DNA from 2 places in the Allobosea sp. 685 genome. Region 2 is predicted to be linked to the other one. Evidence: riboswitches for the same ligand, from Rfam matches in the RefSeq annotation. Region 2 holds a riboswitch; the other holds the start of a gene.
The links. A riboswitch is a leader RNA that binds a small molecule or an ion and turns the genes downstream of it on or off. The one in region 2 is predicted to bind cobalamin.
Positions count from the first base shown of each region.

Region 1: another riboswitch for cobalamin. It lies ahead of RMR04_RS31835 (class I SAM-dependent methyltransferase); the one in region 2 lies ahead of metE (5-methyltetrahydropteroyltriglutamate--homocysteine S-methyltransferase).

Region 1 is NZ_CP134779.1:6,538,188-6,542,396, forward strand. It holds gene RMR04_RS31830 (TonB-dependent receptor) at 1-2,028, shown strand, start outside; cobalamin riboswitch at 2,075-2,271, shown strand; gene RMR04_RS31835 (class I SAM-dependent methyltransferase) at 2,398-3,210, shown strand; gene RMR04_RS31840 (ABC transporter substrate-binding protein) at 3,235-4,209, shown strand, end outside.
Region 2 is NZ_CP134779.1:2,451,687-2,455,895, forward strand. It holds gene RMR04_RS13015 (DinB family protein) at 1-363, shown strand, start outside; gene cobF (precorrin-6A synthase (deacetylating)) at 701-1,462, shown strand; cobalamin riboswitch at 1,532-1,751, shown strand; gene metE (5-methyltetrahydropteroyltriglutamate--homocysteine S-methyltransferase) at 1,862-4,209, shown strand, end outside.

The DNA.
Region 1 (4,209 bases), 2.5 Mb from region 2:
AGCGGCGACGCGGTTGCGGTCAACCGTAGCTTCTCCTCGGTCACCTTCCTGACCGCCGGCGAACTCCTCCGCAATGGCGGCCATACGCTCGGCGACCAGCTCGCCAACCAGCCGGGCATCACCAATTCGGGCTTTGCGCCGGGCGCGGCCGACCGTCCGATCATTCGCGGCCTCGATAATTTCCGCGTCCGTATCCAGGAAAACGGCATCGGCTCGCAGGATGTCTCCGATCTCGGCGAGGATCACGGCGTGCCGATCGATCCCCTCGCAGCGCAGCGCGTCGAGGTCATCCGCGGGCCGGGCACCTTGCGCTATGGTTCGCAGGCGATCGGCGGCGTCGTCAGCGTCGACAACAACCGCATCCCGTCATTCCTGATCGCGCCGGGCTTCCATGCCGAGACGCGCTCCTCGGTGTCCTCGGTCGATCGCGGCATCGAGAATTCAGCGCTGATCGATGCGCGCTCGGGCCAGTTCGTCGTCCATGGCGACATCTACCACCGCAATGCCGAGGATTATCACATCCCCGGCGGGACCCAGTTCAACAGCTATGTCCGCTCCGACGGCCAGGCGATCGGCGGTTCCTATTTCCTGCCCGATAATCGCGGCTTCATCGGCGTCTCGCTGTCGCATTTCACCAGCCTCTACGGCATCCCCGGCGCCGATGCGCGAGCGACGCGCACCCGCATCGACCTCGAACAGACCAAGCTTGCGGGCAAGGGCGAGTTCCAGATCGATGGCGGCTTCATCGACACCTTGCGCTTCTGGGTCGGCGGTTCCGTCTACAGGCATCAAGAGCAGGGGCTGAACGAGGGCGGCGGCTTCGAGACCGCCGCCGTGTTCAAGAATCGCGAGATCGAGGGGCGCGTCGAGGCGCAGCTCAAGCCGCTCGAAACCGGCATCGGCCGCCTGACCTCGGCTTTCGGCCTGCAGCTCGGCCGCCAGGAGATCGGCACCTCCGGAGAAGCCGGTGGGCTGCTGCCGCCAGCCGACACCAACAGCGCCGGCGTCTACAATTTCAACGAATTGCAGCTGCAGCCCGGCACGAAGCTGCAGGCCGCCGGCCGTGTCGACTATGTCGACGTCAAGGGCACCGCGACGAACTTCCCGACCGGCTACCTGCCTGGTTCCACGACCGCTGGGGGCATCGACCCCGAGACCGGCGCGGCGACGCAAGTGGCGACGGCGGACGATCCGGCTGCCTCGGCACGGCGGCGGCGCTTCATGCCGGTGAGCGCGAGCCTCGGCCTGTTGCAGGATCTGCCCTTCGGCTTCACTGGCAGCCTGACCGGCTCTTATACCGAGCGCGCGCCCAAGGCTTCCGAACTGTTCTCGCGCGGCGCGCATGATGCACCCGGCACCTTCGAGATCGGCGATCCCAATCTGAAGAAGGAGACCGCCAAGACGGTCGAGCTCGGCCTGCGCCGCACGGCAGGTCCCTGGCGCTTCGATGCCTCGCTCTATGCGACGCGCTATGAGGGCTTCATCTATCGCCGCGTCACAGGCGTGCGCTGCGATGATGATTTCGCCAGCTGCGGCACCGGCAACGAATTGACCCAGGTGGTCTATACCCAGCGCAACGCCACTTTCCTCGGCGGCGAACTCAAGACGCAATACGACCTCTTCGAGATCGGCCCGAACGTCTTCGGGGTCGAGGGGCAATACGACATCGTCCGCGCGAAGTTCTCCGGCGACGAGAATGTGCCGCGCATTCCGCCGCAACGCCTTGGCGGCGGGCTGTTCTGGCGCGGCGGCGATGCCTGGTTCGCCAAGGTCAGTTTGATCCATGCCTTCTCGCAGAAGCGGATCGCGCCCGAGGAGACGCCGACCAGCGGCTACAACCTGCTCAACGCCGAGCTCAGCTACAAGGTCAAGCTCAAGGACGGGCCGCTCGGGCCGATCGAGCTCACCGCCGGCGTCAACGGCACCAATCTGCTCAATGAGACGATCCGTAACGCCGTGTCCTTCCGCAAGGACGATGTCGTAGCGCCCGGACGCGGCGTGCGCGCCTTCCTGAGCGCGAAGTTCTGAAAGGGTGGCGAGCGCCGGATCGCGTCTTGTGCGGCGCAAGGCGGTGTGCTTCCTTGGCGGGGTCGGTTCTCGAAAGAGATCAAAGGGAATCCGGTGAGCGCGCGCCAGCGCGCGATTCCGGAGCTGCCCCCGCAACTGTCAGCGGCGAGCGACGTTCGATCATGCCACTGGGCTTGCCCCGGGAAGGCCGAACGAAGCTTGGACCCGCGAGCCAGGAGACCTGCCGACGTCGTGAAGCCATGCAACCGGGCGGGGTGCCCCGGAAGGAGCTCTGATGACGGTCGCTCACTTGCGCGTTCTGGTCGCGCAACCGGGTTCGAACGGCGCCGAAGCACCGGCCGCGTCCCATCCATGGGAAGCCGGTGACGGATGTCGAACGTAGCGCCCCTAGACGCCGAGGCGGTCGCCTCCGGAGGAACGAATTTCGGCCTGAAGGACGAAATCCGCGCCTATTGGAGCAAACGCGCCGAGACCTTCGATCTCTCCTATGGCCACAGGATCCGCTCCGATGCCGAGCTCGTGGCCTGGGCGCGATTGATCGCGAGCCATGCCCCGGTTGCTGCCGGGGCCAGGGCGCTGGAGCTTGCCTCGGGCACCGGCGAGATCACGCGCGTGCTGCTTTCGCTTGGCTGCAGCGTCGATGCGATCGATCTCTGCGAGCCGATGATCGCCCGTGCCCAAGTGAAGCATGCGAATGCGGCCGTTCGCTTCCACCTCGGCGACGCCGAGAACACGATGATGGCGGATGAGGCCTATGACCTCGTCATCTGCCGGCATCTGGTCTGGACGCTGATCGATCCCGCCCGCGCCTTGGCCGATTGGCTGCGCGTGCTCAAGCCCGGCGGGGTGCTCATCGTCGTTGATGGCGACTGGGTCACGCTTTCGCGCAGATCGGTGCTGTTGAAGCGGCTCTCGGGATTGATCGACAGGCTCGCTGGTGTCGCCTCCACCTGGGATCAGGCGACGCATCAACGCATCCTGGACGGCGTGCATTTCCGCAACGGCCTGCGCGCGCCGGCGCTCGAGGCGATGCTGCGCGAGGTTGGCTTCGAGGTCCAGCGCATCGGGCCGCTCAGCGGCATCGCGCGCCGGCAATTCGCGACCGCCTCCTGGAGCGAGCGGCTGCGCCTGCTCGCGGCCCAGGGCCAGTCCTTCATCCTGTCCGCCCGCAAGCCGGGCTGAACCGCCTTAACCGGAGATCTGATCATGACATCGTGGGGCCTGACCCGCCGCCTCCTGCTTGCCGGCGCATTCGTGCCGCTCGCGGCCATGCCGTCCCTGGCCCAGCAGGGCGAGCCTGTCCTGCGCGTCGTCGCGCCTTGGGAGTACACTTCGAACGACCCGGCCGACACAGGCTATATCCTGACCCGCCTCGGGGTCGCGGAGACGCTGGTACAGGTCGAGCCGGAAGGCCAGCTCGTTGGCGGCATTGCCGAAAGCTGGTCGGTCTCCGAGGACAAGCTGAGCTGGCGCTTCAAGCTGCGCGCGGGCTTAAGCTTCCATGACGGCAGCCCGGTGACGGCGCAGGCCGTGGCCGCCAGCCTGAAGCAGTCCTTCATCGGCGAGAGCCTCTCGGCCGTGCCGCTCGACAGCGTGTCGCTCGATGGCGCCGATGTGGTGATCCGCACCAGGACGCCTTTCAGCGTGCTGCCGGCTTTCCTGTGCGATTACGCCTCGATCGTGCTCGCGCCCTCCGCTTACGGCACTGAGGGCAAGGTCATCAAGATCGTCGCAACCGGGCCCTATAAGCTCACCGCGATCGACGGCAAGACGACGCTGGAGCTCGACCGCTTCGAAGGCTATGCGCGGACCAAACCCGCCATCGCCAGGCTGCGCTACACGGCGGTGGTCAATGGCGACACCCGCGCCAATATCGCGATCGCTGGGGACGCCGACCTCGTCTATACGCTGAGCCCCACCGCGACGCCGCGGATCAATGCCGCCGGCCAGATGAAGGTCGAGAGCCTGACCATTCCGCGGATCCGCGCGCTGTTTTTCGACAGCGGATTGCCGCAATTCTCCGATGTTCGCGTCCGTCGTGCCATCGCCATGGCTGTCGATCGCGACGGCATCGCCAAGGCGATCCTGCGCGATCCGGATTCGAGCGCCTCGCAGCTGCTGCCGCCGATCATGACGGGCTGGCATCGCCAGGGTCTGCCCGCCATCGCCCATGATCCCGCG
Region 2 (4,209 bases):
ACATTAAACCATCTTTATTGGGCGGATGCCCTGATACTGGAGCGATTGAAGGGGAACGAGCGTCCAGAAGAAACCATCAAGCACTCTCTCACAAGTCCATCAGATTGGAGTGATTTCAAAGCGCTCCGTTTGCAAAGGAACGTGGAAATCGAAGAGTGGTCCGCGAGATTGCTCGACGCGGACCTGCGCGGGATGCTCGTCTGGTATCCCGGGGATGGCTCTACGCGGATCGAGAAGTCAAAAGCGCTCTGTGTTGTACAGCTCTTCAACCACCAGACACACCATCGGGGTCAGGTCCACGCAATGCTGACAGCAGCGGGCGCGAAACCGGAGCCGACTGATCTTAACATGCTGGAATACTGAGTTGGGCACGTTCCTCACGCGGAAAGATGCGGGCTGCGCGCATAGAATTCGGACGCCCTTAGCGTAGGATTTCGCCCCCTCCCGCAAACGCCCCCACGACAGATGATCGGCTCGTCCAACGATGAAGCCCTCTGCGCCTCGATCATCCCGGCAACCACGTCTCGATCACGGATTTGAACCACACCAGATTGGGACCACGACAGGCTTGGACCACGACAGGCTTGGACCACAGAAGAATCGCGGCGCAAAAGCACTATGGCGGCGCTGCTCACATCGCCTTGCCGCATGTTATGCCTGAGAGCCCGCTTTGGGATGCGGGCTTGGACATGAGGACCGAATGCGCAAAATTCTGATCATCGGGATCGGGGCCGGCAATCCCGACTACGTCACGGTCCAGGCGATCAATGCCCTCAACCAGGTCGATGTCTTCTTCATCCCAGACAAGGGTACGGACAAGGCGGCGCTGCAGCGATTGCGCAAGGACATCTGTGAGCGCTTCATCGAGGGCTCTGACTATCGCATGGTCCCGGTGCCGATTCCAACGCGTGCCGCTGCAGGACAAGATTACCGCGGCAGCGTCGATCAGTGGCATGAGCAGCTGGCGGACGACTATGAGAGCCTCATCATGGAGGAACTCGGGGAGGGCGAATGCGGTGGCCTCCTCGTCTGGGGCGACCCCGCGCTCTATGACAGCACATTGCGAATCATCGACCATATCCAGGCCAAGGGATATGCGCTGGAGTACGATGTCATCCCCGGCATCAGCAGTGTGCAGGCACTGGCGGCCCGGCATCGCGTCGCGCTCAATCGCATCGGCCAACCGGTGCTGATCACGACCGGGCGCAAACTCTCTGAGGGATTTCCCGACAATCTCGACAGCGTGGTCGTCATGCTCGACGGCGACCAGGCCTTCAAGCGTATCGAGGCGGATGATCTCGATATCTATTGGGGCGCCTATCTCGGCACCGAGGACGAGATCCTGGTGGCTGGAAAGCTCTCTGAGGTGGCGGGCGATATCGAGCGGATTCGACGGCAAGCCCGCGAGGACAAGGGCTGGATCATGGATACCTATCTGCTCCGCAAGGGCGGCAAGAGCTGATCGAGTCAATCTTGCATAGAGACATAAGGATGTCTTTATGTCTTGGCTTGACCGCATCTGGCTGTTGCCCCATAGTCGCCTCGTCGTGGTTCTCTGGGCCCCATTGCAGGGGTGCCAGAGCTAAGAGGGAATCCGGTGAGGCGTTAAGCCCAATGCCGGAGCTGCCCCCGCAACTGTGAGCGGCGAGCCGCTGTCCATTCGTGTCACTGAGACCGCCAAGGTCTCGGGAAGGCCGGACAGCAGCCCTGACCCGTGAGCCAGGAGACCTGCCTCGACAACATGAACGTCCTCGGGCGGGGTGTCCCGGTGGTGCGGTTGCGATTCCGCGCCGGCTCTCCGCTGCGGGGACGCATACGTATCCGCTATGGCCTTTTGCCCCCAACTTATGGGGTTAAGCCGTTGTCTACTTTCTCACTTCCTGCACTTCCTGTCGCCACATTGGGTACGCCGCGGATCGGTCCGCGCCGTGAACTCAAGCTCGCTCTCGAAAGCTTCTGGTCGGGCAAATCCGACGAGACCGCGCTCCTCGAGACCTCTGCCGCCTTGCGCGCCGCCAACTGGGCGCGTCAGAAGGCGCTTGGCGTCACGATCATCCCATCGAACGACTTCTCGCTCTACGATCAGGTGCTGGACACCAGCGCCATGGTCGGCGCGATTCCGGCGATCTATGGCTGGAAAGGCGGGCCGGTCTCGCTGGATGCGTATTTCGCCATGGCGCGCGGCTCGCAGGGCGAGACCGAGCGGCATACCTCCTGCGGCCACGCCCATCACGACCATGACCATTCCCACGGCGCTCCGGCGCAGGAAATGACCAAGTGGTTCGACACCAACTACCATTACATGGTGCCTGAATTCGCGACCGGACAGCGTTTCGAACTCTCCTCGCTCAAGGCCGTCGATGAGTATCGCGAGGCCAGGGCGCTCGGCTACGAGACCCGGCCGGTGCTGCTCGGGCCGGTGACCTATCTCAAGCTCGGCAAGAGCAAGGACGCGACGCTCAATCCGCTCTCCCTTCTGGGCGAATTGCTGCCGGTCTATATCGACGTGCTGCGCCGGCTCGCCGCGAATGGGGCGGAATGGGTGCAGATCGACGAACCCTGTCTCGTGCTCGATCTCGATGCCGCCGCCCGCGAGGCGTTGCGCCGGAGCTATGCGACGATCGCCCATGCGCTGCCGCCGCTGAAGATCATGCTGACGACCTATTTCGGCGGGCTCGGCGACAATCTCGATACGGCGCTGTCGCTTCCGGTCGCCGGGCTGCACCTGGACCTGATCCGCGCCCCGCGCCAGCTCGACGACGTCCTGGCGAAGGCGCCGCAGGGGCTCGTCCTGTCGCTCGGCGTCATCGATGGCCGCAATATCTGGCGCGCCGACCTGCCGGCCCTGCTCGACCGGCTCGAACCTGTCGTTGCGAAGCGCGGCACGGACCATGTCCAGATCGCGTCATCCTGCTCGCTCCTCCACACGCCGATCGATCTCGAATTGGAGCCCGATCTCGATCCCGACCTGAAGACCTGGCTGTCCTTCTCCATTCAGAAGATGGGCGAACTCGCCACGCTCGGCCGGGCGCTCAGCGCTGGTCGAGCTTCCGTCAGGGACGCGCTTGCGGCCTCAGGCCAGGCCGCAACGGCCCGCAAAGCCTCGCCGAAGGTGCATGATGCGGCGGTTGCCGCACGCATCGCCGCCGTGACAGCCGGAATGGCCGACCGCAAAAGCGCCTTTGCAGCCCGTGCGAAGATCCAGCGCCCGCGCTTCAACCTGCCTGCCTTCCCGACGACGACGATCGGCTCGTTCCCGCAGACGGCCGAGGTCCGCAAGGCCCGTTCGGCCCATGCCAAGGGCGCGCTCAGCGATGCCGATTACGAGCAGTTCCTGCGCGAGGAGACCAAGCGGACCATCCGCTGGCAGGAGGAGATCGGTCTCGACGTGCTCGTCCACGGCGAATTCGAGCGCAACGACATGGTGCAGTATTTCGGCGAGCAGTTGGCCGGTTTCGCCTTCACCAAGCATGGCTGGGTGCAGAGCTACGGCTCGCGCTGCGTCCGCCCGCCGATCCTGTTCGGCGACGTCTCGCGGCCGACGCCGATGACGGTCGGCTGGTGGACATATTCCCAGTCGCTGACGACGAAGCCGATGAAGGGCATGCTGACCGGCCCGGTGACCATCCTGAACTGGTCCTTCGTCCGCGACGACATCCCGCGCAGCGCCGCCTGCCGGCAGATCGCGCTGGCGATCCGGGACGAGGTCGCCGACCTTGAAAAAGCCGGCGCCAGGATGATCCAGATCGACGAGGCCGCCCTACGCGAAGGCCTGCCGCTTCGGAAGGGCGAGTGGAAGGGCTATCTCGACTGGGCCGTGGGTAGCTTCAGGCTTTGCGCCTCGGGTGTTTCCGACGAAACGCAGGTCCATACCCATATGTGCTATTCGGAGTTCAACGACATCATCGACGCGATCGGTGCCATGGATGCCGACGTCATCTCGATCGAGACCTCGCGCTCGAAGATGGAGCTCCTGGATGCGTTCCGAACCTACAAATATCCGAACGAGATCGGTCCCGGCGTCTACGACATCCATTCGCCGCGCGTGCCGGAGGTTGGGGAGATGACCGATTTGCTCGGGCTTGCCCGGCAACGCCTGGCGGATGGGCAGCTCTGGATCAATCCGGATTGCGGGCTGAAGACCCGCAAATGGGAAGAGGTCCGGCCAGCGCTCGTCAACATGGTCGAGGCCGCGCGGGCCATTCGCGC